Regions from separate parts of the Arthrobacter phoenicis genome, predicted to be linked through region 1. Evidence: riboswitches for the same ligand, from Rfam matches in the RefSeq annotation. Region 1 holds a riboswitch; each other region holds the start of a gene.
What was found. A riboswitch is a leader RNA that binds a small molecule or an ion and turns the genes downstream of it on or off. The one in region 1 is predicted to bind cyclic di-AMP.
Positions count from the first base shown of each region.

Region 2: linked by a shared signal. The riboswitch ahead of ABC337_RS18200 (NlpC/P60 family protein) and the one ahead of ABC337_RS16095 (NlpC/P60 family protein) in region 1 are both predicted to bind cyclic di-AMP.
Region 3: linked by a shared signal. The riboswitch ahead of ABC337_RS04135 (NlpC/P60 family protein) and the one ahead of ABC337_RS16095 (NlpC/P60 family protein) in region 1 are both predicted to bind cyclic di-AMP.
Region 4: linked by a shared signal. The riboswitch ahead of ABC337_RS05355 (aggregation-promoting factor C-terminal-like domain-containing protein) and the one ahead of ABC337_RS16095 (NlpC/P60 family protein) in region 1 are both predicted to bind cyclic di-AMP.

Region 1 is NZ_JBDFMK010000001.1:3,391,086-3,397,996, forward strand. It holds gene arsB (ACR3 family arsenite efflux transporter) at 1-557, shown strand, start outside; gene ABC337_RS16070 (arsenate reductase ArsC) at 582-998, shown strand; gene ABC337_RS16075 (FAD-dependent oxidoreductase) at 1,001-2,395, shown strand; gene ABC337_RS16080 (GNAT family N-acetyltransferase) at 2,392-2,907, shown strand; gene ABC337_RS16085 (DNA alkylation repair protein) at 2,947-3,579, shown strand; gene ABC337_RS16090 (hypothetical protein) at 3,608-3,859, opposite strand; cyclic di-AMP (ydaO/yuaA leader) riboswitch at 3,993-4,187, shown strand; partial or broken gene ABC337_RS16095 (NlpC/P60 family protein) at 4,190-4,958, shown strand; gene ABC337_RS16100 (dihydrofolate reductase family protein) at 4,999-5,628, opposite strand; gene ABC337_RS16105 (cupin domain-containing protein) at 5,638-6,015, opposite strand; gene ABC337_RS16110 (DUF5129 domain-containing protein) at 6,100-6,911, opposite strand, start outside.
Region 2 is NZ_JBDFMK010000003.1:100,148-107,058, reverse strand. It holds gene ABC337_RS18215 (Tn3 family transposase) at 1-184, opposite strand, end outside; gene ABC337_RS18210 (hypothetical protein) at 226-393, opposite strand; gene ABC337_RS18205 (hypothetical protein) at 530-1,018, opposite strand; gene ABC337_RS18200 (NlpC/P60 family protein) at 1,366-2,148, opposite strand; cyclic di-AMP (ydaO/yuaA leader) riboswitch at 2,155-2,345, opposite strand; gene ABC337_RS18195 (VIT1/CCC1 transporter family protein) at 2,928-4,028, shown strand; gene ABC337_RS18190 (YnfA family protein) at 4,208-4,549, shown strand; gene ABC337_RS18185 (hypothetical protein) at 4,608-4,718, opposite strand; gene ABC337_RS18180 (hypothetical protein) at 4,811-6,043, opposite strand; gene ABC337_RS18175 (relaxase/mobilization nuclease domain-containing protein) at 6,073-6,911, opposite strand, start outside.
Region 3 is NZ_JBDFMK010000001.1:932,068-938,978, reverse strand. It holds gene ABC337_RS04140 (peptidoglycan DD-metalloendopeptidase family protein) at 1-809, shown strand, start outside; cyclic di-AMP (ydaO/yuaA leader) riboswitch at 957-1,115, shown strand; gene ABC337_RS04135 (NlpC/P60 family protein) at 1,382-2,155, shown strand; gene ABC337_RS04130 (HNH endonuclease) at 2,411-2,911, shown strand; gene mobA (molybdenum cofactor guanylyltransferase) at 2,948-3,595, shown strand; gene ABC337_RS04120 (DUF6457 domain-containing protein) at 3,606-3,890, shown strand; gene ABC337_RS04115 (molybdopterin molybdotransferase MoeA) at 3,887-5,260, shown strand; gene fdhD (formate dehydrogenase accessory sulfurtransferase FdhD) at 5,417-6,286, shown strand; gene ABC337_RS04105 (alpha-mannosidase) at 6,390-6,911, shown strand, end outside.
Region 4 is NZ_JBDFMK010000001.1:1,168,955-1,175,865, forward strand. It holds gene ABC337_RS05340 (ArnT family glycosyltransferase) at 1-2,013, shown strand, start outside; gene ABC337_RS05345 (IS3 family transposase) at 2,075-3,121, opposite strand; gene ABC337_RS05350 (transposase) at 3,085-3,507, opposite strand; cyclic di-AMP (ydaO/yuaA leader) riboswitch at 3,774-3,956, shown strand; gene ABC337_RS05355 (aggregation-promoting factor C-terminal-like domain-containing protein) at 3,955-4,707, shown strand; gene upp (uracil phosphoribosyltransferase) at 4,828-5,463, opposite strand; gene ABC337_RS05365 (phosphatase PAP2 family protein) at 5,476-6,339, opposite strand; gene ABC337_RS05370 (nucleoside deaminase) at 6,408-6,911, shown strand.

The sequences.
Region 1 (6,911 bases):
CGTCCTGGCTGGGCCTGCCCACCACCAGCGCCGACTTCTCCTTCTGGGCCATCACCGGTTCCGTGCTGGTGTTCCTCGGTATCCCGCTGCTGGCAGGGTTCCTCACCCGGACCATCGGCGAACGCGCCCGCGGCCGTGACTGGTACGAGGGGACGTTCCTGCCCAAGCTCGGCCCCTGGGCGCTCTACGGCCTGCTCTTCACCATCACCCTGCTGTTCGCCCTCCAGGGCGGCACCATTACCTCCCGGCCGCTGGACGTGCTCCGGATTGCCGTGCCGCTGCTGGTCTACTTCCTGGTGGTATTCGGCGCCGGGATGGCCATCGGCAAGGGCCTCGGCCTGGGCTACGCAAAAACCACCACTTTGGCGTTCACCGCCGCGGGCAACAACTTCGAACTCGCCATCGCCGTGGCGATCGGGACCTTCGGCGTCACGTCCGGGCAGGCGCTGGCCGGCGTCGTCGGGCCCCTGATCGAAGTTCCCGCCCTGGTGGCACTTGTCTACGCCGCCCTCTGGGCCCGCAAGCGCTTCTTCGCCCCCGCTACGCCTTCCGTCTGACCTCAAGAATCTTCAGGAGATCCCATGAGCACCGAAACCGCCAAGAAACCCTCCGTCCTGTTCGTCTGCGTACACAACGCCGGCCGCTCGCAGATGGCGGCCGCCTTCCTCACCACCTTCTCCAACGGCGCCATCGAGGTCCGGTCCGCCGGGTCCGCGCCGGCGGACAAGGTCAACCCCGCCGCCGTCGAGGCCATGGCCGAGGTCGGCATCGACATGTCGGCCGAGATCCCCAAGGTCCTCACCACCGAGGCCGTCAAGGAATCCGACGTCGTCATCACCATGGGCTGCGGCGACACCTGCCCGATCTTCCCCGGCAAGCGTTACGAGGACTGGGAACTCGCCGACCCTGCCGGCAAGGGCGTGGAGTCGGTCCGGCCTATCCGCGACGAGATTAAGGCCCGCATCGAGGCACTCATTGCGTCCCTAAAGGAGGCCTGACCATGGCCGCCACCGGATCCCTTCCCGTTGCCATCATTGGCGCCGGTCCCGTAGGACTCGCCGCCGCGGCGCACCTGCTGGAGCGCGGCCTCGAACCCGTGATTTTCGAGGCCGGCGAAGCCCCGGCGGACGCCATCCGGCAGTGGCGCCACATTCGGCTGTTCTCGCCGTGGCAGTACAACATCGACGCCGCGGCCGCCCGGCTGCTCGCCGCCTCCGGCTGGGAGGCGCCGAAGCCCTCGGGCCTGCCCACCGGCGGGGACCTCATTGAGCGGTACCTGGAACCGCTGGCCGCGCTGCCTGAGATCGCCGGCCGCCTGCACACCGGCTCCCGCGTTACCGCCGTCACCCGGGAGGGCCTGGACAAGACGCACAGCCGGAACCGCGCCGGAACGCCGTTCCTGCTCCGGGTCGAGGAGGCCGGGGGCGGAACCCGCGAGGTGCGGGCCGCCGCCGTTATCGATGCCTCCGGCACATGGAGTACCCGCAATCCGCTGGGTACCTCCGGCCTGCCGGCCCGCGGCGAGGGGGCCGCCTCTGCCCGGATCTCCGCGCCGCTGCCGGACGTGCTGGGCCGCGACCGTGAAACCTTCGCGGGCCGCACCGCCGTCGTGGTCGGGGCCGGACACTCCGCCGCCAACACCCTGATCAATCTTGCCGACCTGGCGGCCCAAGAGCCCGGCACCCGGATCCTCTGGGCCGTCCGCGGCGCCTCCGCGGCCAAGGTTTATGGCGGCGGCGACGCCGACGGACTCGCCGCCCGGGGCCTGCTCGGCAGCCGGCTCCGTGGGCTCGTCAAGGACGGGACCGTGCAGTTGCACACCCGGTTCGGGACCGCCGCCATCTCCGCCGACGGCACCATGGTCACACTCACCGCCACCGACGGACGCACGCTGACAGCCGACGTCGTCGTCCCCGCCACCGGATTCCGGCCCGACATTGAGATTCTGCGCGAGCTCCGGCTGGACCTCGACCCGGGCGTGGAGGCGCCGCGGCAGCTCGCGCCGCTGATCGACCCGGAGTTTCACTCCTGCGGCACCGTGGAACCGCACGGGGCGCGGATGCTGGCGCACCCGGAGGAAGACTTCTACATCGTGGGCATGAAGTCCTATGGCCGCGCCCCGACCTTCCTGCTCGCCACCGGCTACGAGCAGGTGCGTTCCGTGGCCGCCGCGCTGGCAGGTGACCTGGAGGCGGCGGACACCGTCCACCTGGAGCTGCCGGAGACCGGAGTTTGCTCCACGGACATCGGCAGCAGCTGCGATACGCCCGCCGCAGCCGGGACTCCGGCGCCAGCCGGGGCAGGAGGCGGCTGCTGCACCGCACCGGAGCCGGTCCTCCTCGGTTTTCCCACGGGATTGCTGCACGGGCGCAGCGGCGAAGCGGACGCCGGATGAGCGCCGGGGCGGCCCTCCGGATCAGGGACCTGACACCCGCCGACTGGCCCGCCGTCCGGGATATCTGGGCCGAGGGCATCGCCACCGGCCACGCGACCTTCGAGGCGGAGCCGCCGTCCTGGGAGAGCTTCGACGCCGGACGCCTCCCGAACGTCCGTCTGGTGCTGGAGGACGACGGCGCCGTGCTCGGCTGGGCCGCCGTCTCCCCGGTGTCCACCCGTCCCGTCTACCGCGGCGTGGTGGAACACTCGCTCTACCTCGCCGCCGCCGCCCGGGGCCGCGGCCACGGTGGGCGGCTCCTCGCGTCGCTCATCGGCCGCTGCGAAGAGGCCGGCATCTGGACCATCCAGTCGACCGTCTTCCCGGAGAACACCGCCTCCCTGGCCCTGCACGAACGCCTGGGATTCACCGTGGTGGGCACCCGGCGCCGGATCGGCCTGATGTCCTACGGGCCGCTCGCCGGGCAGTGGCGGGACACCGTCCTGATGGAGTACCGCAGCCCGGACCACTAGCCGGACGCGGGCTCACGGCCGGTGCGGAAGAATGGGACGGTGAGCGAGGCCGGTGACTTCATAGACGCGACCCTGCAGCGCGAGAGTTCCTGGCAGCGCGCCGAGGCCGATCAGGACCGCTTCGGGCTCGGGCTCTCGATTTACGGTGCCTCCGTTGGCGCGGTCCGGGGCACCGTCCGGGACGCGCTCCGCCGGCATCGGGAGCTGGACCGGGACGGTCTCACCGCGCTCAGTTCGGAACTGTGGGCCGTGCCCGTGTTCGAGCGCCGCCTGGCCGCCGTCGTGCTCCTGCAGTCGGCCCTGCGGCACCTGGACAATTCGGACCTGACCCGGATCGAGGGCTTCCTCCGCGGCGCGCACCTGCCCGACCTCGCGGACCCGCTGGCGGTTGACGTCGTGGGGCCGCTCATCGTCGGGCTCGACGGGCAGGCCCGGTCCCGCGCCGAGGCCGTCCTGGACCGGTGGCTCCGCGACCCCGACCCCTGGCTGCGCCGCGCTGCCCTGCTGGCTCCGCTGCGGGAACTCCGCAAGCGCGAGGGGGACTGGGCGCGGTTCCGGCGCCGTGCGGCCCTGGCCAACGGCACTGCGTATGGCGGCCCCGACGGCGGGGCGGCGGAGATCGTGAGGGCCGCCGTCGAGCGCGTCGAACGGGAAGCGGGCGGCGAAACCTAGGGATGGTGGCCGCGCGAAGCGGCGGGTCTCAGGCGGGCCGGCGCTCGACGACGGCGTAGGCCTTGCCGTCCAGGAACTCCCAGTCCGTCACCACCATGAAGCCCAGCGCGTCCACCCTGTCGTTTAGTACGTGCAGGTCGAAACCGCCGTCGCGCGGCTCGGCGTCCCAGGTGGCGACGTGGATCTCCTTCCCCTCGAGAACCAGCAGCTCGGTGTTCACGTCGAAGTCTTCCTGCGGCTGATCGCTCAGCTGGCAGATCGCGACACAATGGAGATTCATCGGACCCTCCGCTCGGGACATGGTGGGATCATCGTAGCCCCGCCGGGACGCCTCCGCCGTTACCTTAATGTGACATTCGGGAGGATGGCCGTTACCGTGGAGAGGTGCCCGTTGGTTTCCGAGACGGGCGCCCCCGGACCGATTGCCTAACTCTGCCGCGGTCCAGGGCATCCTCGCAACCAGCTGGCAGAGACGGGGAAACCAATCGCGACCTGCCCACGGGCGGGTCTTGGGGTGAAGCCGCGCAGTGTCCGCCCAGACGGACCCGCGGCCGGGTGTCTCCCATCCGAATCCGACAGCTCACCTCGCAGGCTTTGGGAGAGGTACATTATGACTTCACGCTCTACTGACGCGCGCCCCGGCACCACCGCAACCACCGGTCGGGGTGCCGCCTTCGCCGCGGCGACCGGCACCGTGGGCCGGCAGGCTGCCGTCGTCCTCGCCGCCTCCGGCCTGGTCCTGACCAGCGGCATGGCGGCCAACGCCGCCGGCAACGTCCCCGCCGAACGGGAATCCGCACCCGTCTCGCACGCCGACGTCGCCGGCAAGGTTTCCGCCCCGGTGACCGCCGACTCTGCCGTTCAGATCAGCTTCGACCGCCCGGCCGTCGCCACCACCCCGGCGCCCGTCGTCGAGGCCCCGGCTCCGGCTCCGGCCCCTGCCGCCGCGCCCGCGGTGGCCAAGGCCCCCGTGGCCCAGGCCCCGGCCGCCCCGGTGGCGAAGGTGACCGTCCAGGCCGCAGCCCCGGCGCCGGCTCCGGCCGCCGCCCCCCGCCGGTGGCGTCAACGCCGCCATGCTTTCCGCCGCGTACAGCCAAATCGGCATCACGCAGGACTGCACCGCGATGGTGGAGAAGGCGCTCGGCGCCGCAGGCATCCCGGTGGGCGACCTCGGCCCGCAGCAGTTCCTCAACTACGGCAAGGTCGTCTCCGACCCGCAGCCGGGCGACATGATCGTCCAGTCCGGCCACGTCGCCATCTACGCCGGCAACGGCCAGGCGATCAGCGGCGGCATGAACGGCTCCAACCAGACGATCGTGCACCCGCTGTCCTGGCTGACCGCCACCGGCAGCGTGACCTTCGTCCGCGCCGGAGCCTAACCCGCGCGTTCAGCAGTACCGGACCGGCGTCCGGCAGCCCTCACGGCTGCCGGGCGCCGGTTTCGTTGTCTGAGGTTTCGTCGTCTGCGGTTACGCTGTCTGCCGCGTCGTTGTCGGCCGCGTACCGCAGGAGGACCACGCCGTTGCCGAACGCCCGGCTCTCAAGCAGCGTCAGGCCGGTGGGGGAGTCTGCGGCCTTGAACAGCGGCGTTCCGCGGCCCACCAGCACCGGGTGGACGTAGATCCAGAACTCGTCGATCAGCCCGAGCCGGCGGAAGGAGTCGGCCAGCTCCGCCCCGCCGAGGGCCAGGTCGCCGCCGGGGGCGGCCTTGAGCGCCCGCACCTGCCCGGCGTCGACCTCGCGCACCACCGTGGTGTTCCAGCCGGCCTCCGGCAGCGTGCGGGAGTAGACGTACTTGGGCATCTCCCGCCAGATGGCGGCGAAGTCCGCGACGGCGGGAGGGCAGTCAGGGTCCTGGTCCGCCGTCGGCCAGTACCCGGCCATCAGCTCATAGGTGACCCGGCCGTCCAGGAACGCGCCCATGGTGCGCAGCTGGTCGTTGAAGTGCTCATGCAGTTCGGCATCCACCCGGTGCCAGCTGATGTCCGCGTGCGGGCCCTCCATGAAGCCGTCGAGGGAGACCTGGAAGGACAGGATGATTTTCCGCAAGGATCCGTCCTATCCGCCGGGCTTCGCAAAGCCCGCGGCACTGACGAATTCAATCCCCACGAACGCGTCCCCGCCCTCGACCCACGCGTCGTGCCCCGGCGGGATGGTGTAGGAGTGGCCGCCGGCGATCTCCACCCGGTTGCCGTCGGTGGTCTCGACGGTGAGCCTGCCGGAGACGCAGAAGCCGACGTGGCTGAGCTGGCACATCTCGGTGTGGACCACCGGCTTGATGCAGTCGGACCAGCGCCAGCCGGGCTGGAACGTGAAACGGCCGATCGTGTAGTCGTCGAGGGTGACGATATCCACCTCGGTCTTGTCCGGGCGGCGCTTCTCGTCCGGTGTGTTGTGGGACTTCACCTGCAACTGGGAAACAGCGACAGCAGGCATTGCTCTGCCTCTTTCGGTTTGGAACGGAAACTACGGACAACGCCTACGATCCTCGCTTGAGCAGGGGTTGTCGATACGGTTTTCCTAGAAGCCGGACGAGCTGCCGGAGCCCGAAAAGCTGCCCCCGCCGACGCCGTACCCCGTGGTCCCGCCCCGGGCCGAATTGATACTGGTCACGCCGGTGGTGAAGCCGGAGGAGAACGCGGGAACCGAGAAGAAATAGGCGGACGGGTAGACCGTGCCGAGGATGCTGGGCTCGTAGCCGGGCCGCTTCCTGCCGCCGCTGCCGGACCGTGCCTCCTCCATCTCCCGGCGCATCAGCCGCGCCTCCCGTTCGGTGCGGGCGAATCCTTCGATCACGGTCTCCGCGTGCCGGTTCAACAGTTCGGTCAGTTCCGTGCGGGCGTCCCGGAGCCTGTCCAGCGCGTCCTCTGGGCCGAGGGCGCCGCCCGCGAGGTCCGCGGTCCAGCCCTCCATGTCGCTTTGGCTGCGGTCGCGGAAGGACCGTAGCGCGGCGGCGGTGGCCGAGTCGCCCGCACCGTGGCTCTTGCGGAGGAGGTCCTCGATGCCGGCCAGATCCCGCCTGAAGGGCGCGAGTTGGCGGTCCCAGGCGGTGGGCCAGAGCGGGCTCCGGTTCAGCAGCGCGTTCGCGTCCGAGATGACGTCATCCAGGGCGTCCAGTTCCGCGGCGGCGTCCGCGAACTGCCGGGCCAGCGCCAGGGACGAGCGTTTCCCCTGCTGCCGTCGGGTGAGGGCGTGGACCCGGGTGGAGAGCGCCGTCGCGGCGTCGTACCGGCTGAGGAAACTGCGGTGCTTCTCCAGGACCGTGCCGCCGTAGCGGGAGGAGGCGGGGATGGTGCCGGCGTTGAGTTCGGTGACCGGCAGGTCCATGCTCA
Region 2 (6,911 bases), on a different contig from region 1:
CATAGTTCAAAGCTCCCAGTGGAAGATCAGAAGGCCCGACCGGAAACCTGGCATGTTGCTGAAAAAACTTCAGTAGCACAGCAAACCCTGCCCGAGTCGCTCCTGACTTCCGCGCCATCAATGCCACATCGTCATCAACCAGCGTCCACGAATCAAGAAGTTCGCTCGTCAGCTCAAGGCCCATACCAGAACTCAACCACATCTAGATTGCCCCTGAAGACACCTTCAGGAGTACCGGGCCAAAGAGAAGCGCAGGCCGGTGTAGAGCGTCCGACGGCCCGAACATGCCCCGTTATACGCGGCCAATTCCGGGATGCCGGCGAGAGCGGCGGCCCGGTCGGAGCTCGCCCGCCCTCGCGCCTCGTCGCGCTTCCAGCGGACCAGGATAAACATGAGCAGGAGCACCTCCGGCAGCTCGCGCCGTAGGACCAGGCGCCTGCGCGCCCCTGCGTCGCCGCGGAACGTGGGTCCACCACACTGGAAATTACCGCCGGAGAAAATGGCCCGCGAAATCGCCGGGCGTTCACCCCTATATCGTTGCTCCGGTGTCGGGGAAACGGTACAGCCGCTCTGCATCCCGCATTGAAGAGCGGGCACGCTTGCGGTCACCGGCGGCGTCATACGCGCAGCTGAGCCGGAACCAGGAACGCCAGTCCCCCGGAGCATCTTCTGTTTCGGCCCGGTACTTTTCGAATTCCTGGTCCGCCGCGGCACGGACGATGCGTCCGGCGGGTGTGCGCGGCAGATTGTCTACGGGCAGACCCCCCTCGGCCTCAAGGGCCCGCGCCATCTGTTCTGTGCGGGCACCGAACAGAAGTTCACGGAACAGTGCCCAGGCACCGATGGCCGGGAGTACCAAGTACGCCGCGCCAAGGACGTTGGCCAGAGGACTGGTATCCATCAGCAGGAGAGCGGAACGCTGGAATGTCACCACCAGGTAGAAGACCAACAGCAGCGTTACGGCCACCACCCAGGCCTTGGTCCGGTTCCTCCGTAGAAAAGAAAAGAATGACTTCACGGCCCCACCGACCCTGCTCGGGCAAACCGGACCGGACCCGGAGCCGAGCCGGACTGCGGATCCAAAGCGGTTCCTGCAGCTTCGGCGGCCTTGGCTCCGGGAAACAACTCCGCGCCCCGGAGAGCGCCACCTAGTGCTTCAGACATTGGGATCAACATTACATACCAACAACAATCGCCATCCAAATCTGCAGTGCGGCTTTCGGCAACGGCATCCGGGCCGTCCGGAACTTTGGCACCGTCCCCGCACCGGCGGCGGGCCTTTACCAACCGGAGGGCGGTATGCCAATGGCCGGTGACGCGCTACCCCCAAGGCAGCGACTCACCGGCCCGTTGGCGCTGGTGTCTCTAGGCGCCGGCGCGTACGAACGTGACGGGCCCCGTTGCGGTCAACCACGACAGCGGATGAACCACCGTCTGGTTCTTGCCGTTCATGCCCGAGCTGATGACCTGGCCGTTGCCTGCGTAGATTCCAACGTGTCCGGACTGAACAACCATGTCACCCGGGGCCGGGGTGCCAACCGTCTTGCCGTAATTCATGAACGCCATAGGGCCAATGTCGCCTACAGGGATGCCTGCTGCGCCCAAGGCCTTTTCGACGAGGCGGGTGCAGTCCTGGATAAGGCCCAGCTGCGCGTAGGCGGCCGAAAGCATGGTGGCGTTGACTCCGCCCGCTGCCTGAGGGGCAGCGGCCGGCGCCGGTGCCGCCTGAACGGTGACCTTGGGCGCTGCCACCGGTGCACTAACCACCGGTGTCGTGGCGGCCGGTGTCTTGACCGCCGGTGTGGGCTGAGGGATTTCGGCAGTCGCCGGCGCTTCGATGACCGGTGCGGGGGTAGTGGTGACGGCCGGGCGTTCGAAGGATATCCGAACGCTGGCGTCGGCGCTGAGCGGAGCGGACGCCAGGGCGGTCACTTCCTGCGTTGAGGGCAGTGCCGCGTCCTGCTGGGCCGGAGCCTCGGCGGCCTGGGCAGCGATACCGCTGGATAAAACTAGGCCTGAAGCAACGGCGAGGACGGCGGCCTGCCGTCCCGCTCCGCCAAAGTTGTCTGCGGCAGACTTGGAAATCTTCGCGAGCGGACTGGTGTGGACGGTAACCGCGCGCCGGCGGCCATGAACGCGTGTGGACATGACAAAGTAGCCTCTCCCAATGCCTGCGGGGTTAGCTGTCGGATTCGGATGGGAGTCACCCGGCCGCAACTCCTGCAGATGCAGTAGCGCGGCTTCACCCCAAGGCCTGAACCAGGCCAAACGTGGTTTCCCCGTCTCTGCCGGACGAATTCTGCGAACGGATCCCCGGCAGCGGCAGAGTTAGGCAATCAACCCGGGAGTGCCGCCCTTGGAGAGAGTCGGCACGGAACCGACCGTACCGCAAGTAAGAGAAGATTGTCACATTCTGATAACGCGACGGGATAAATGTCACAGCCCCTACGTGCACCTCCACTGCTTGTACCCGCGGAAGGCCACCTAACCGGACCATCCTTCTGTCGTCCCAAAAGTGCGCCACGACCATCCGTTACACGGACAATATTTGGTCGGCTCACGACGGTTACTGGTGACGCTAGCAGTCACTTTCCGCAATCGTCTGGCCCTAAAGAATCCCACGGCACACCGAAATGACGCCTGGAGGCCTTCCAGGTGACGAAATTTCGGCAATCCGAAAAACATGTAAACGCATGAATCTGCGGCGGATATATGGAAGACTTGTCTTATCGAAGGGGAGTAGTTCCCACCGTCCGCGTATCGCGGACGCAGCGGCGCATCGACATACTGGCATCCTCCTACAGGTTGCCCGGTGCGCCACCCGGCTAGCAGGTGCCGGGCGAGCGAGACCTTCGGTCAGACACCACTCTGACCGGAGCTCCCCCGAAATTATGGGTCCGGTCAAGGGTATTGCCTCGAGGATGACCATGACGAACCTGCCCACGACACACACCACACCGACTTTCCAGAGCGCCAGTCCTGCGGATCTTCGTCGCTGGCGCCAGTACCTGGCCGACGAACGGGCCGAAGCGGGCGTGTACCGGGACCTTGCCGGACGCCGAAGTGGGGAAGAACGGGAGATCCTCCTGGCCCTGGCCGAAGCCGAAACCCGGCACGAACAGCACTGGCTGGACCTGCTCGGCGATAAAGTCGGCAAGGCCCGCCGCGGAAGCCTCCGTACCCGGTTCGTCGGCTTCCTTGCCCGCCACTTCGGATCCGTGTTCGTCCTCGCCCTGGCCCAGCGTGCCGAAGCGCGCTCACCGTACGCACGCGATGCCCACGCCACCGACACCATGGCCGCCGACGAACAGATCCACGAGGAAATCGTCCGTGCACTCGCCACAAGGGGCAGGAACAGGCTCTCCGGAAGTTTCCGCGCTGCCGTCTTCGGCGCAAACGACGGGCTCGTCAGCAACCTCTCCCTCGTGATGGGCATCAGCGCCAGCGGCGCATCCAACGCGGTGGTCCTCCTCAGCGGCGTCGCCGGCCTACTCGCCGGCGCCCTGTCCATGGGAGCCGGAGAATACGTCTCCGTCCGCTCCCAGCGCGAACTCCTCGAAGCCTCCACGCCCAATGAGGACGCACACGCGCGGCTACCGCACCTGAACGCCGACGCCAACGAACTGTCCCTGCTCTACCGCGCCCGGGGCATGGCAGAAGACGAAGCGAACGCCAAGGCCTCCGAGACGCTGCAGAACCCACACGAGAAACCGATCGTGGCTTCCCCTGACCACGACAAACACGAAGCAGTCGGCACAGGCCTCGGCGCGGCCACATCCAGCTTCCTGTTCTTCGCCTCCGGCGCCATCCTGCCCGTCCTCCCCTACCTGTTCGGACTCGAAGGCATCACCGCGCTCATCGTCGCCGGCATTATCGTCGGCCTGGCCCTGCTGACCACCGGCGCAATTGTTGCCTTGCTCTCCGGCGGGGCTCCGTTGAAAATGGCGCTACGCCAGCTCGCCATCGGTTACGGCGCCGCGGCCGTCACGTACCTGCTCGGGATGCTGTTCGGAACCAGCACGGCATAGGCGGCACAGCAGAGCCGGGCAGCCGTCGGACGGCCCGGAATGTCAGGGCGCTTCCACACGGCTGGGCCGCTGAGGGATGGTCGCTGTGGGGCCTGTGCTTAGCTAACGGACCTGCTTCGTAGTCCTGACGATTTCCGGCCGGCGCGGGCTGTCTCCAATCGTGCGGCATGATGAGGTTCATGACGATTGCCAAGTCCGTTCTGCTGTTTATTTTGGCCGCTGTCGCCGAGATAGGCGGTGCCTGGCTGGTGTGGCAAGCCGTTCGGGAGGGCCGTGCGTGGTGGTGGGCCGGTCTCGGGATCATTGCCCTGGGTCTGTACGGTTTTGTTGCGACCTTGCAGCCTGACGCGCACTTTGGACGGATTCTGGCCGCGTATGGCGGCGTTTTCGTCGCGGGGTCCCTGGTGTGGGGAATGGTCTTCGACGGGTTCCTGCCCGACCGCTGGGACGTCATCGGATCCGTGATCTGTCTGGTGGGGGTGGCCGTGATCATGTTCGCTCCCCGCGGGACCGCTTCCTAGCAACCGATCAGGAGGATTGCATCGGCGGGCATCTGGTGTCGCCGTAGGAGGAGACGACTTAGCAGTCCCCGGTTTTCGGCTTGCTGGTGACCCCGCAAGCGGCACGCCGGTAGAAATACACGCACGATTCCGTCGGCATGTCCCGTGTCTCAAGGCTTCCGCAGGCCAGACAGGTCAGGGCCCCGCTGAGCTGGTCTGCACTCGGCGGCCATAGCGGCCCGTCGGTGGATGATGGCCAGGCCGGCCGGGCCGGGAAACTGCTTAGCGGGAGGGGCCGCTCTTAGCGCGATCAGCACCCAATGTTGCCGCCGCGGGGGCCTTTTTGGCTTGGGCTGCGCCTTTGCCCATGGTGACGGCTGCGCTCGGGTGTGTCCCCTCGCTGCGTTCGGCCGCGGCGCGCCCTCGGACTTGGGTTTCGTTCGCTCCGGTGCCGGCCAAGGATGCGGCGAAAGCTTCCTGGCGTTCCGCTGAGCCGTAGTCGGTTCCCGCCGTGCTCCCTGCTTTCAGGCCTTGGTCTTTTAGTCGGCTGCTGTTGTTGCCGGTGACGCGGTTTTCGATCTCGCGGCCGACGCTTTCCAGGCGGGCGAACAGTTCCTTTTCGGCTCGTTCGTACCGCTGTTCCACGGGCGTCCGTTCGGACCCTGTGAAGCCTCCCTCTGCCAGGAGTTTTGCTTCGTACATGTCCTTGGCTGCTTGGACGAACGCGGGATCCTGAAAGTGCGCGTCGCCGGCGCCGTTGACGTTCGAGGTGGTTTCTTTGCGCAGCTGGTCGATGTCGGGACCGTTGATGCCGTCCTTGCCGATGAGGAACAAGCGTTCCTTCACGATGGCGTCCGCTGCTTCTACCGCTGTGGGTGTCTTGGCGGTGTGTGCAGTCTGCAATGCCTGGGCCAGCTCGGGGTTGGCCAGGTACTCGGCCGGCACCTGGTGGCGTTCCATTTCCGGGGCCAGCGTCGCGGCCTGGGCGCGGAGTTCTTCGGCGCGGGCTGCGGCGAGCAGTCCCATGGCTTTCTCGTGTTCGGCGGCCGCCTTGCGCGTCTCTTCCTGGCTGCGGTCCAATTCGTCCTGACGTGCCTTGTCCGTGGCGGCATGCTGGATATCTGATTCCAGATATCCGGCATCCTTGCCGGCATCGTGGGTGTCGATGCCGTAGCGGGTGAGGACTTCCTGACGGATCTTTTCCGAGGCCGCGAGGGCGGTCGGGTCGTAGTCTTTCCAGCCTTCAGCGACGGCGTGTGCCGTGGCGATGTCGTGGGGCTGGGCCTTGTCCCACCACTGGTCTTTATCTACCGGTGCCAGCGCCGCCTGCGCGGCGCTGCGGTCTGCCGTGAGGCGGGCCTGCGCTTCGTGCGCTGCCTGGGCATCCTGGTGCTCCTGCTGCCGTTGGGACTCCTGCCGGCGACGGGCCAGCGTCTCGGCAATGCGGGACGCGATCATGAGGGACTGCCGCATTCCGGCGTCCAGAAATTCGTCCATTCCGTCTGATTCACTCATCGTGCTCCCCTTGCAGTTGGTGGTGGTCGTTATCGGTCAAGTACGGGGCCGGAATCACGGCCCGTGTGCTGGCGGGTCTTGGCCGCCGTTGGTGTGTTCGGTACCGCTGACCCTGGACGGATGGGCGCCATGCCGCGCAGTCCAAGTTCTACGGAGTTCGGAGCCGCTGCCTGTTCCGGCGCACCGACGGCGACCGGACGGGGCATGGTCGCCGCGAACGGTTTCAGCTGCTCCGTGACGACGACCCGGAGCCGCTGCGCTTCCCTGGTTCGTCCGGACTGTTGGTGCATTTCGTGGATGGCGAAGGCAGTGTTCACCAGCTGCAGCATGAGCGCCGATTGTGCGGCCGTCTTGTTCTTGCTGGACGCGGCCATGAACAACATGGCAGTCCCGGCAATGGACGGCAGGGCGACGGGCTTGCTGTGCTGGCGTGGCGCCCGGAGCTGGGCGGTGCGGGACAGCTCGGCGGCGGTGGCCGCCAGCGGACCCGGGGTAGGTTCGAGCCGGTGGGACCATGCCGCGAACGCGCCGGATACTTCCCTCGCTGCTTTCGCCCAGGTGGCGTGGTCATCACGGGGCAGAGTGCGCAGCTGCTCAACCAGTGCGGTCGCGTTCCGGGTGTACTCGACCCACATTTCCGCCGGGGGTGTTCCGTTCTCGGGGCCGGTCCCGGACACGGTGCGCCGGTTGCGGGCAGCAGCGTTCCACTCGGCTGCAGCTTCGGTGGCCAGGTGCGGTGAGTTCATCCACTCTTCACGCAATGCACCGAGCTTCAGGTCGGAGGCGAGGGTGCCGCCGCCGAACCAGATAGGCCTCTCGCCCTGCTTCGGGCGTTCGGCTACGGAGTACCCGACGATGACGTCGGTCG
Region 3 (6,911 bases), 2.5 Mb from region 1:
AGACCGTCCGCGGGCGCCGCCGCGCCGCCGGCCCCGCTCCGGAGCCGCGCCCCGCCGTCGACGTCACCGTCCCGCGCCCCCGCGATGCGCACCGGGACGAGCGCCGCGGCCGGCGCAGTCCGATCCGCCAGGTCGCGGACTTCGCCGCCGTTACCGGAATGGGCCAGAAGGCCGGAATGACCCTGGCCGCCGCCGGCATCGCACTCACCGTGGCCGTCCCGGTGACCGGCCCCGCGCTGGCCGTCGACGCCCCCACCGCGGGGTCCGTCTCCGCCGCGGCCCAGCCCGAGGTCAAGGCCGCCGCCGCCCAGATCGACTTCAACCGCACCGCCGTCACCACCAAGGGTGACCCGGACGGGAAGCTCAAGCAGCTGCTCAGCGCGCAGTCCGTTGGCTCCATCACCCGCGCCGCATCCGCGGGGACGCTCGGCGCCCCGCTGGACACCATGATCACGGCGTCGCCCTTCGGCTACCGGGTCAGCCCCATCACCGGCGCGGTCGGCGAATTCCACCGCGGCCAGGATTACGCCGCGCAGTGCGGCACAGCCGTCCATGCCGCCGCGAGCGGCACCGTAACTTTCTCCGGCTGGCACCCCTACGGGGGCGGCAACCGGATTGTGGTCGACCATGGCAATGGCCTGGAGACCACGTATAACCACTTGTCGTCATCCAGCGTCCACGTCGGCCAAAAGGTCTCCCGTGGCGATGTGATTGCGATGAGCGGAACAACCGGTGCCTCCACCGGCTGCCACCTCCACTTCGAGGTGATGGTCAACGGGGACGTCGTTGATCCGCTGGGCTGGCTCTAAAAGAGCCCACCGCAATGCTCACACTTCCGTGACACGCCGTGATCTGAATGTGACATTGAGTCCGAACTGTTGTACCGTATGAAGCACGCCAACTTCACCGAAGTTGGCGCTCTTGAGTGGATTGCCTAACTCTGCCACCGCTCAAGGTCCGTTCGCATGACATCGTCTGGCAGGGGCGGGGGAACCAATTTTGGTCTTCGCAAGAAGACCTAGGGGTTAAGTCGCAAAGCTTCCCAGGAAGCGGAGCGGCCGGGTGACTCCCATCCGAATCCGACAGCTCACCTCGTAGGCATTGGGAGAGGCTACTTTCGTGTCTTCACGCCACAATGCTGCGCGTTTTCGCGCTGGCGAGGCTCAGTCGAGCCCGCTGATGACCATGCACCGCGTTGCCCTTGCCGGCGCCCGGGATGGTTCACGCAATGCAGTTCCTGCTTTTGGCGCGTCTTCGCAGTACACCCTTCGCTAAAGAAACCCGTTTCGGGGCGATCCGGCGTACCCCCAAGATGCCGGAGCGTCCTTAGTCCCGCCTGTTCAAGAGCGCGGACACAAAGGATCACGAAAGAGAGAACTAAATGACTACTCGTGCAACCATTGCACGCCACCGCGCGGAGGTCACCAAGACCAACTCGCTGGCTGTCATTGCCAAGGCCGTCGGCGACAACGCCGGTGGCATGGGTCGCCAGGCTGCGGTTATCGCTGCTGCCTCCGGCCTGGTCCTGACCAGCGGTATCGCGGCCAACGCCGCCGAGACCAACGTTCAGCGCGAATCCACCTCTGCTTCCGCCACCGAGGTTCAGTCCACCGCTCCGGCCACCATCTCGGCGGCCTCCAGCATCGCCATCTCCTACGAGAAGCCTGCTGTGACCACCGCGGCCGCCCCCGTCGTCGAGGCCCCGAAGCCCGTCGTCAAGGTTCAGGAAGCTGACACCACGACCGCCAACACCGCCGCAGCCACCCCGGCCGCCGGCACCGCGGTCAACGCGTCCGTCGCCACCAAGGCTCCGGCCGCCACCAGCGGCATGGGCGCCTCGATCGCCGCCGCCGCTTACGCCCAGATCGGCGTGTCCCAGGACTGCACCATGCTGGCCACCAACGCCCTGGCCGCCGTCGGCATCCGCTACCACGGCTGGCCGGCAGGTTACCTGTCCCTGGGCCGCACCGTCAGCGCCGCCGAAGCGCAGCCGGGTGACCTCGCGTACTACCAGAACGGCGGCATGGGCATGGCCCACATCGCCGTTTACGTCGGCAACGGCATGGCCGTCCACGGCGGCTGGAACGGCGGCACCACCGCCCTCTACAGTGTCAACGTCGGTTCCGGCCCGGTCTTCATCCGCGTCGGCGGCTAAGACCCCCGCTTCCCGCGAAGCTTCGAGAAGGACCCCTGCCACCGGCTGGGGTCCTTCTCTGTTAACCGCGTGCCAGCGGTGCAGGAAGCACCGCTGGCACGCGGGCCCAGGATCCGCCACGGATGCCCTGCGGCCCGAAATTCGGTAATCCGGGCCACCCGTGTTTACTCTTGTGGTGTCGATCCTTAGCCTGACCATGCAGAGGGCAGCCGGCCCTCGTGCCACTGGCGGGTGCGGCCGTGAAGAGGGATGCGGATGCGCACACTCGTTCTGAATGCTGGATATGAACCGCTGGCGGTTGTGACCTTCCGCCGGGCGCTGGTGCTCGTGCTGACGGGCAAGGCCAGTGTCGTGGCCGAGGGGGACGACCCGGTGGTGGGGCCGCAGGATATCCTCGGCCGGCCGAGCGTCATCCTGCTTAACCGCTACATCCGCCCCCGCTACAACACCGTGACTGCGGTCAGCCGCCGGGGTGTGCTCCGCCGGGACGGCCACCGGTGCGCCTACTGCGCTAAACCGGCCCACACCATCGACCACGTCCAGCCGAAGTCCCGGGGAGGGGCCGACTCCTGGGAGAATCTGGTGGCCGCCTGCCTGCGCTGCAACAACGTCAAGGGCGACCACACCCCGGCCGAGATGGGCTGGAAGCTCGGGTTCACCCCCGGTCCGCCGAAGGGCACGATCTGGCAGATCAAGGAGCTGGAGAAGCCCACCCCCGCGTGGGACCCGTTCCTGCTGCCCGAATCCGCGCACTAGCACCGCCGGCCGCCCGCAGGCCGCTAGGCTGGGCGGGTGGAATTCAACGCCGTCATTCTCGCCGGGGGCAGGTCCTCCCGGCTGGGCGGAACCCCCAAGGCCGCCCTCCGCTTCCGCGGGGACACCCTGCTGGAGCGGTCGTTGCTCGCGGCAGCCGGTGCACGCGGCGTCGCCGTCGTGGGACCGGAAACCGGCAGACTCCCGGACGGAATCCTCCTGTGCCGTGAAGACCCGCCCTTCGCCGGACCCGCGGCGGCCCTTGCTGCCGGGCTCGAGGCCCTCGCTCGCGGGGGAGCGGCCGGCGGGAGCCAGGCGCCGCTGACGCTGGTCCTGGCCTGCGACATGCCGCTGGTCGCCGACGCCGTCCCCGCACTCTTCGCCGACCGTGCCAGGGCGCAGCCCGGCTCGGACGGCAGCGTCGCCGTTTCGGCGGACGGCCGGATCCAGCCGCTGGCCGGCCTTTATGACACGACCGCGCTACAACGATCGGTGGCGGACGCGGCACGGCGCGGCACGCTGGTGGGCGGATCGTTGTTCGGCCTGCTTGCTAGTCTGGACCTGCGGACGGTTCCCGTGCCGCCCGGGTCCACCGACGACGTCGACACCTGGGCGGACGCCCAGGCCCTGGGGGTCGCGCGTCCCGGCGTTGCCGGGAACGGAAGCGGCCGCCCGCACACGACATGAAAGGCCCACCGTGAAGAGCCAGGACGAAACCCTCGAGGACTGGTGCCGCGCACTGCTCCAGGCCCTTGAGCTCGACGGCGTCGACATCGACATCAACGAGGTACTGGGACTCGCCGGCGTTGCCGCGCATTCCGTGGTCCGCCCAGCCGCACCGCTGACCACCTTCATCGCAGGTTTCGCCGCCGGGCTGGCCTCCGGCACCGGCCAGGCCACCGACGAGGTTTCCATGCGGGCCGCCATGGGCGTCGCGCGGAAACTGGCCAAGGAATACGCCGCCGAGGCCCCCGGGGAATGACGTCCGAGCCACCCCGCGCCGACGCCGACGACGCCGGGACCGAGCCCGCCGCGCACCGGCACCTGGCCCACACGTGGCAGGAAGCCCGGGAGCTCTCGTTCGACTGCGCCACCCCCATCCCGCCGGCCCCGGTGCCCCTGCGCCGAGCCCTGGGACGCACCCTCTCCGCCGACGTCACGGCCCTCCACGACATGCCGCACTATGCGTCCTCGGCCATGGACGGCTGGGCGGTGAACGGCAGCGGCCCCTGGATCCTGGCCGAACCCGGGCAGCGCCTCGCCCCTCACCAGGCCAGTCCCATCGTCACGGGCGGGCTGATCCCGCCCGGTGCGAAGGCCGTCCTCCGCAGCGAGAGCGGCAGGATCGGCCTCGATGAGGACCAGCTGCCGGTGCTGAAGCTTGGCGGTGGCGCGAAGCCGGGGGAGCCCCGCAACGGCGACCACATCCGCAAAGCCGCCGAAGAAGCGGCCGAGGGCGAGGTCCTGATCCCCAAAGAGACCGTGCTCAACCCGGCCCACCTGGCCCTCGCCGCCCTCGCCGGCCACGACACCCTGCCCGTGCTGGGCAAACCGGTGGTCCGCCTGGTTTTCACCGGTTCCGAGGTGGTCGCCAGCGGCGTGCCCCAGCCGGGGGAGGTCCGGGACACCTTCAGCCCGCAGCTCTCCGCCGTCGTCGACCTGCTCGGCGGCGTCCCCGCCGGCGAAATCAAGATCGGGGACGGGGACGGGGAATGGCTCGCCGCCCTGGAGGACCCCGAACCCGCGGGCGACGACGAAGACACCCCGCCCGCCGACGTCGTCATCACCACCGGAGGGACGGGCCGGTCCGGGACCGACCACCTGCGCCGCACCGTCGAGCAGCTGGGCGGCAGGCTGCTGATCGACGGAATCGCGATGCGTCCCGGGCACCCGGCCGTCCTCGCCGAACTACCCGACGGACGCTTCATCATCGGCCTGCCCGGCAACCCGCTCGCCGCCATGATGGCGCTCTCCACCATCGGCGGACCACTCCTGGCGGCACTGGGCCACCGGCCCCCGCCGCCCGTCACGGAGGTCCCGTGCGGCACGATGATCGACGCCGATCCCGGCCGTACCCGGCTGATGCCCTTCCGCATGGTCTACGGCATGGCCTCCCCGGCCCAGCACACCGGCCCCGGCATGATGCGCGGACTCGCCGCCGCCGACGGGGTCCTGGTGGTCCCGCCGCACGGTGCGCAGCTGGGCGAACCGGTCCCGGCGTTCGCGCTGCCCTGGGGGCGGCCGCTGCCGGAGCCCGACGCAGGCAAGCCTGCACCGAAACCCGCCGCTCGACGCACCCCGAAGAAACCGGCCGGCAACGGTCCGGTCGACTGGAGCGCCCTGCTTGGCTGACACCGGCCGGCCTGAGCCCGGCGTGGCTGGCGCCCGCTTGGCTGGCCCCACGGGTGCCGGCTTGGCTGGCACCAGTGCCGAGTTCAGAATGGATCCAGAGGCGGGAACCGGCCGCAGGCCGGGCCGCCCCACCGCACCGCTGATGAGGAGTACCGAATGGGCCGCGTGACGCAACGCCGCAAAGTGCACAAGTTTGTCCTGGACGGATCGCCGCAGGCGCGTGAGTTCCCGGTCCGGTACCGCGAGGACGTCCTGGCGGTGGAGGAACCACTGGAGGTACGGCTGGGCAGCACGTCCTTCTCCGTGACCATGCGCACCCCGGGCAACGACTTCGACCTGGTGGCCGGCTTCCTGGTCTCCGAGGGGATCATCTGGTCCGCCGACCAGCTTGTCTCGCTGCGCTTCTGCGCCGGCGAGGACGAAGACGGCGTGCAGACCTTCAACGTGGTGGAAGCCCAGCTCCGGCCCGACGTCGCCCGCCCCGACACCGGACGGAACTTCTTCACCTCAAGCTCCTGCGGGATCTGCGGCACCGATTCGATCGAGGCCGTCGAGAAGTCCTCGCACTTCAGCCCCGCGGGCGACCCGGTGGCAGTGCCCGTCGAGACGCTGGCCGCGCTCCCGGACCGGCTGCGCGAAGCCCAAGCGGTTTTCGACGCCACCGGCGGCGTGCACGCCGCGGGGCTGTTCCGCATCTCCGACGACGGCGGCGCCGAGCTCCTCTGCCTGCGCGAGGACGTGGGCCGCCACAACGCCGTCGACAAGGTGGTGGGCTGGGCGCTCCGGGAGGGGCTGCTGCCCCTGCGCGGCACCGTCCTGCAGGTCTCCGGCCGTGCCTCCTTCGAACTCGTGCAGAAGGCCTCGCTTGCCGGGATTCCCGTCCTGTCCGCCGTCAGCGCGCCCAGCAGCCTGGCCGTGGAACTCGCCGAAGCCAGCGGGATGACACTGGCCGGCTTCAGCCGGGGTACCAGCCTGAACGTCTACGCCGGCCACGAGCGGATCGGCGTGCCGGCCGCCCTCAGCTAAACCGGACGGCTGGCCTAAGCCCTCGTGGCACCGTAGATTAATCCAACGACTGGATTCAGGCCTGCGCCCGGTTCCTCCGCACCAGAGCAAAAAGAGGTTCACTGTGCACGACGACCGCCGTCTCACGGAAGTCCGGCTGGACCGCTTCGTCCGCGAACGCATCGTTCCGGCCATCTATCCCCGCACCGTCCCGCTGCGCCTGAGCAGCTGGACCGCGCCCGGAGAACCCGTACCGGCCCTTGAGGCCCTGCAGCAGGACTTCACCCCGCAGGACCCCGGGGCACCCTGGGGCGGCCCGTGGTCCACCACCTGGCTGCGGCTTCAGGGCGAGGTGCCCGAGACCTGGGGCAGCGCGCCGGACACCGCCGTCGAGGTCCTCGTGGACCTGGGGTTTAGCGCGGACCTGCCGGGCTTCCAGTGCGAGGGCACCGCCTGGCGGCCGGACGGCACTGTCATCAAGGCCATCTCGCCGCGGAACCAGTACATTCCGCTGAAACTCCTCGGCAGCGGCATGACCGTCGACTTCTACGTCGAGGCGGCCGCGAACCCCGACCTCTCACAGGGCTGGACCTTTGCCGCCACGCCGTTGGGGGACAAGGCCACCGCTGGCACCGAGCCCCGCTAC
Region 4 (6,911 bases), 2.2 Mb from region 1:
CCGCAGGCCCCGGGACTCCCGCACCAAGCTGCCGTCCCCCGGCGCCAGGCCCTAGCGCACCGGGCGGAACTGGCCGTCCTGCTGGCCGGGACCGCGCTGCTCTACCTCTGGAACCTCGGCGTATCGGGGTGGGCGAACGCCTTCTATTCCGCGGCGGCGCAGGCCGGGTCCCAGGACTGGACGGCCTGGTTCTTCGGATCCTCCGACGCGGCGAACGCCATCACGGTGGACAAGCCGCCGGCATCGCTCTGGATCATGGGCCTGTCCGTGCGGATCTTCGGCCTGAGCTCCTGGAGCGTCCTGGTCCCCGAGGCGTTGATGGGCGTCGCAACGGTGTGGCTGGTCTATCTGGCCGTCCGCCGGGCCGCGGCACCCGCGACGGCGGACGCCCGGCTGGCGCACCGCGCCGGCCTGATCGCGGGTGCGGTGATGGCCCTGACCCCGGTGGCGGTGCTGATGTTCCGCTTCAACAACCCGGACGCCCTGCTGGTCCTGCTGATGACCGCGGCCGCCTACGCGGTGCTGCGGGCCATCCAGGACGGCCGGGTGCGCTGGCTGCTGCTGGCCGGGGCGCTGCTGGGCTTCGGCTTCCTGACCAAGCAGCTGCAGGTGCTGCTGGTGGTCCCTGGCTTCGCCGCGGCCTACCTGCTCGCCGGACCGGCAGGAGTGGGCCGGCGGGTGCTGCACCTGCTGGCGACGGGCGCGGCGATGGTGGCGGCGGCCGGCTGGTGGCTGGCCGCCGTCGAGCTCACCCCGGCGGCGGACCGGCCCTACATCGGCGGCTCGCAGGGCAACTCGATCCTGGAATTGACCCTGGGTTACAACGGGCTGGGCCGGCTCAGCGGGGACGAGACCGGCAGCGTCGGCGGCGGCAACGGCTGGGGCACCCCCGGCCTATTCCGGCTCTTCAACAGCGAGTTCGGCGGGCAGATCGCGTGGCTGCTGCCGTCGGTGCTGCTGCTGGCCGCCGGCCTGCTGTGGCTCGGCCGGCGCGCCCCACGGACCGACGCGGTCCGCGCCTCCGTGGTGGTCTGGGGCGGCTGGGTGCTGGTCACCGGGCTGACGTTCAGCCTGATGGCCGGGATCATCCACCCCTATTACATGGTGGCGCTGGCGCCGGGCGTCGCCGGGCTGGCCGGCCTGGGGTCGGTGTTGTTGTGGCAGCGGCGGGATCAGCCCGTGGCCGCCGGGACGCTCGCCGCGGCGGTGGCAGCGGCCGGGTTCATGGCCTTCGAGTTGCTGGGCCGCACGCCCGCGTTCGTCCCGTGGCTGCGCTGGCTGGTGCTGATCGCGGCGCTGGCCGCCGCCGTCGGCGTGATGGTTCCGGCCGTCCGGGACTTCGCGGGGGCGTCCGCGGGCGGCACCATCAGCCCGCTGTTCCCGGCCGGACCGACGGCGGGGCAGCTGGCACGAACGACGGCGGGACTCGCCGTCGTCGCGGCCCTTGCCGGTCCCCTGGCGTACTCGCTGTCCACCGCCTCGACGGCCCATTCCGGCTCGATCGTCAGCGCCGGGCCCGCCGTGGGTGGCAGGGCGGGCCTGCCGGCCATGTTCGGCGGCACCGGAGGAGCCATGGGCAACGCGCAGGGCACGCCTTTCGGACGAACCAACGGGACTGGAACAACTGGCACCGGCCGCGGCCAGGGCGGCGGCATGGGCGGGTTGCTCGGCGCGACCACGCCGTCGTCGGACCTGGTGAATGCCCTCGAAACGGACGCCGGCCGCTACACCTGGGCGGCCGCCGTCGTCGGGTCCAACAACGCCGCGGGTTATCAGCTCGCCACGCAGCTGCCCGTGATGGCCGTGGGCGGGTTCAACGGCACCGACCCCGCACCCACGCTCGAGCAGTTCCAGCAGTACGTCGCCGACGGCCGGATCCACTACTTCATCGCCGGACGCACCATGCAGGGCGAGAGCGGATCGGACGACGCCGCCAGGATCGCCGAGTGGGTGGCGTCCACCTACCCCGCCCAGAGCATCGGCGGCACCACGGTGTACCTGCTGGCGAAGTAACCGGGCCGGACGCTCCCCGTTTCGACGGCTCCCTGCCGCTTAGACGTCTCCACGGTATGTATCAAGCTGTTTGTGACAGCTGGGTGGTTTGTTTGTGGTTGATGCCGGCTGGGGGTGGGGCTCCGGGTGCGGTGGGTTTGCGGTGGTATCGGTGCGGGTTGCGGTTGTAGGAGGCGTCGAGGGTGGCTTGGCGTTGGCTGCGTGCCTGCTCGATCCGGCCGTGGTGGACGGTGTCGGGGGTGTAGTAGTTCAGTCCGCTGTGGCGGTGGTTGGTGTTGTAGTCGGTGAAGAACGCGGCCATGTGGTCCCGGGCGTGGTCCAGGTCCTGGAACCGGCGGGGGAAGTCGAGGTCATATTTGACGGTCTTGAACAGGGACTCCGAGTACGGGTTGTCATCGGAGACCCGGGGCCGGGAGTAGGAGAGCTCGATGCCCAGTGCCCGGGCCAGGTCCAGGGTTGTGCCGGCCCGCATCGGGGCCCCGTTATCGGCGTGCAGGACCGTGGGGCTGTGGTGGTTTCCGGTGACGGCGTCCCGGATCAGGGCGGCGGCGAGGGCGGCTGTTTCGGTGTGTTCAACCCGGTGCCCGACGACCTTGCGGGAGTAGACATCCATGATGGTGTAGAGCCGGTAGGTGTGTCTCCCGGGCCCGTGGAGCATCGTGATGTCCCAGCTCCAGAGCTGGTTCGGGGCGTCCGCGTTCAGGACAGGTTTGACCCGTTGCCGGGAGCCGGTGCCGCCGCGTTGAACCCGGCGGTCCCCGTTTTGCCCGTGCGCGGCCACGATCCGGTGGGCTGAGGCGATCGAGAAGGAACAGCGCCCGGAATCGAGCATCCGGTAGTAGGCCTGGGTGACCGAGAGGTTCCCGTAGTCCTCGGAGTTGAGCCGTTCCATGAATTCCTTAGCCTCAGCCGTGCTGATCCGGTTCGGGTAGGCCCGGCCCTTATGCGGGAGGGTGACTCCGGCGGGAGGAGCGGGGTTCAGATGCCGGTACCAGGTGGTGCGGTGAAGACCGAGCAGGGCGCAGGTCCTCACCGCTGACCAGCCGGCCGAGACCAGGTGCCCGGCAAAGGTCAGGGCGATTCCTTTCCAGACTTTGGGATCAACCATTCGGGCCGGCCCGGGTCCGGGTCCGGAAGGTGCGGGTCCGTTGCCGCCGCGCTCCTGGCCATCGCGTCCAAGAGCGCGGAAGCTTTTCCCAGAATGTCCACCGCGGCCTCGGACCGGGCCAGTTTGGCTTTAAGGATCTCGTTCTCTCTCAAGACCCGTTTGAGCTGTTGCTTATCTCCGGCATTCAAGCGCTGGTCCTCACTTCCTGGCGCGGCATTGGACCTCAACTCCCCGGCCTCACGCTGCCGGACCCAGAGCCGAAGAGTTCCATCGGTGATGCCGACCGCCCTGCTGAACGCGGTCCTGGAACCGCGTTCAAGGCACTTGTCGTACTCCTCGAGAATCGCGTGTTTCTGCGCGAGAGTGAAGTGGCTCCGGTTAGACACACGCGAAGGGATCACAAAATCCATTACGGACCTTTCCCCGCCCCGAACGCCCGACCGTGAACGACAGGAAACCTGTCACACAACAGCCTGACACACAGGGTCCAGGCGTCGAGCGTGCAGGGAACCGTCGAAACGGCCCGAAAACCGGACCCCGGCCACCGCGAATCGGCAACCAGCCACACCGCGGCGTTACCTAAATGTGACATGCGAGAGAAAGTCCGGTACCGTTTTTATGGTGCGGCCATCGATCTGGCCGCATATCCGGGTCTGACGCCAAACTCTGCCGCTTCCCGGATTCCATGGATTGAGGCAGAGACGGGGAACCCAGAGTTCCCGGGCACCTGCATCCATGCACCCCTTGGGGTTAAGCCGACTCGTTGATGATCCGAGCGGCCGGATTTCTCATCCGAACCCGACAGCTAACTCCGTAGGCGTTGAGAGGCGAACATGACTGAACACAAGGCACCCGTGCGCCTAAAAGGCGCTAAACGCACCTCCTCGGCCGACGTCGCGCGCCACCGCGCCGACCCGGCCCAGGGCTCGGCCACCCGAGGCCGCACCACCTTTGGCTCCAAGGGCAAGCTCACCGCCGTCGCGCTGACCGCGGCTGCCGTGCTGCTGGGCGCCGGCGCCGCGGGCCAGGCCACCGGCACCACCGCCCCGGCCGCGACCGCAACCCAGGCCCCGAGCCTGCAGCTCTCCGATCTGGAACGGCTCGGCAACTACACCCCGGCCACGGCGCCGGCCAGCGTCGAAGCCCAGGCCTCCAAGGTCACCCCCGAGACTCCGGCTCCGGCCGCGTCCACCCCCGCTCCGTCCACCCCGGCTCCCGCACCGGCCGCTCCGGCCCCCGCCGCGGCACCCGCCCCGGCCCCGCAGCCGGTGGCCGTCGACGATCCCGCCGGCGCCCAGGCCTACGCCGCCTCGCAGCTGCCGGCCCACGGCTGGGCCCCGAGCGAGATGCAGTGCCTGATGAAGCTCTGGACCCGCGAGTCGGACTGGAAGACCACGGCCACCAACCCCTCCAGCGGTGCGTACGGCGTAGTCCAGTCCCTCCCGGCCGAGAAGATGGCCAGCGCCGGCGCGGACTACATGACCAACTACCGCACCCAGATCAACTGGGGCCTGCAGTACGTGCAGGAACGGTACGGCTCCCCCTGCGGCGCCCTGAACTTCCACTACGCGAACAACTGGTACTAAGCCGCTAGAAGCTGCAGCCACGTCGCGCAGACACAGCAAAGGCACCGATCTTCTCAGATCCGGTGCCTTTGCTGTGTCCCGGGTAGCCCGGGCGAGTCCTCGAAAGGATGCGTAAGGGCGCTACCCGGCGATGCCGTAGAGCCGGTCGCCGGCGTCGCCCAGGCCGGGGACGATGTAGGACTTCTCGTTGAGCTTCTCGTCGATCGAGGCCAGAACGATCGTGACGTTGGCATCGGAGAGCTCTTCCTCCAGCTTGGCCAGGCCCTCGGGGGCGGCCAGCAGGCAGATGCAGGTGACGTCGGAGGCGCCGCGCTTGAAGAGGAACTTGATCGCCTCGCGCAGGGTGCCGCCGGTGGCCAGCATCGGGTCCAGGACGAAGATCTGACGGTCGGTCAGGTCCTCGGGGAGCCGCTCGGCGTAGGTGATGATGTCCAGGGTTTCCTCGTCGCGGGCCATGCCCAGGAAGCCGACCTCCGCGGTGGGGACCAGCTTGGTCATCCCCTCGAGCATGCCGAGGCCGGCGCGGAGGATCGGGACCACCAGCGGGGTGGGCTTGGTGAAGGCCGTACCGATGGTGGTGCTGACCGGGGTCTCGATGGTGACCGGTTCGGTGCGCACGTCGCGGGTGGCCTCGTACGCCAGCAGCGTGACCAGCTCTTCGGTGAGCTGGCGGAAGACGGGTGACGGGGTGTTCTTGTCCCGCAGAACGGTGAGCTTATGGGCCACCAGCGGGTGGTCGACAACGAGAGTGCGCATGGGTCAAAACTATCATCCGGACGCTTCGGACCGCCCCCGCCCGCCGGGGGTCCCGGCGTCGTCCGCCACCCTGCGAGCAGGCGCGGTTCCGGCGTCGTGGTGCCCGTCCGGCGCCCTCTCCCGCAGGTGCTGGTCATTGTCGAAGGTGGGTGCCGGGCCGGTCCGTTCCCGGTGTCTGATCACGTGGAACAGCCGGTGCGCCAGGATCACGATGCCCACCCAGCCCAGGCCCAGCGCCCAGCCGAAGATCACGTCGGTCATCCAGTGATGGCCCAGGAACACCCGGCTCATGCCCATCGCGATGATGAAGAGAGCCCCGGCCGTGATCAATCCCACCCGGGCGATGGTGCGATGGACCTGCAGGCAGGTGAGGTACACCACGAGTGAGATGACTACGGTGGTGTTCAGGGTGTGGCCGCTGGGGAACGACGGCGAGGTCTCGTAGGGCGGGACGGCGTCGGCGAAGTCGGGCCGGGTGCGGCCGATGAGCTTCTTGCCCAGGGAGGTGGCGGTGACGGAGACGGCTGCCGCCCCGCCGATGAGGATCAGCGGGCGCCAGGTCCGGGTCCGCCAGATCAACAGCGCGGTGAGGATGCTGGCCAGGATGGGCATGCCGATGCCGCCGCCGATGTTGGTAAACCCTGTGACGAACGCATCCAAGCCGGGGTTGCGGAGCCGTTCCATGGCGGCGAGCGTGGGCTTGTCCAGGTTGGCCAGGCCGGCGTCGTCCACCACGTTGTCGTAGACCTCGGCGCTGGTCAGGGCCAGCGCCACCACGGCGATGCCGCCCAGCAGCATAGTGATCCACAGCGCGGCGTAGGGCACCACCCATCTGCCCCAGCGCCGCATCAGCCAGCTCTCAGTCCTGGTGCTCACTGCGTTCTCCCGACGTCCGGTGCACCCACGGTGCACAGCTTGCTTAGGATCGAAACTACCATTGAGCCATGACATCGCCCGAGCCCCGCCATGCCGAGTGGATGGGCCTCGCCCTGATCGAGGCGCGGCAGGCCCTCGCCACCGCGGACGTGCCGATTGGGGCCGTGGTGATCGGCCCGGACGGGACGGTGCTGGGCACCGGCCGGAACGAGCGGGAGGCTCTCGGGGACCCGACGGCGCACGCCGAGATGGTGGCCATCCGGGAAGCCGCCGCACGGCTCCGCGAGCGCCGTGCCTCCGAGGGGGCGCGCGACGACGGCTGGCGGTTGGCGGACTGCACCCTGGTGGTGACGCTGGAGCCGTGTGCGATGTGCGCCGGCGCGGTGGTGCTGGCCCGCATTCCCCGCGTGGTGTTCGGCGCCTGGGATGAGAAGGCGGGCGCCGCGGGGTCCGTGTTCGACATCCTCCGCGAGCGCCGGCTGAACCACTGGGTGGAGGTCTACGGCGGGGTGCGCGAGCGGGAGTGCGGGGACCTGCTGCGGGACTTCTTCGCGGAGCACCGCGGCGCCTGA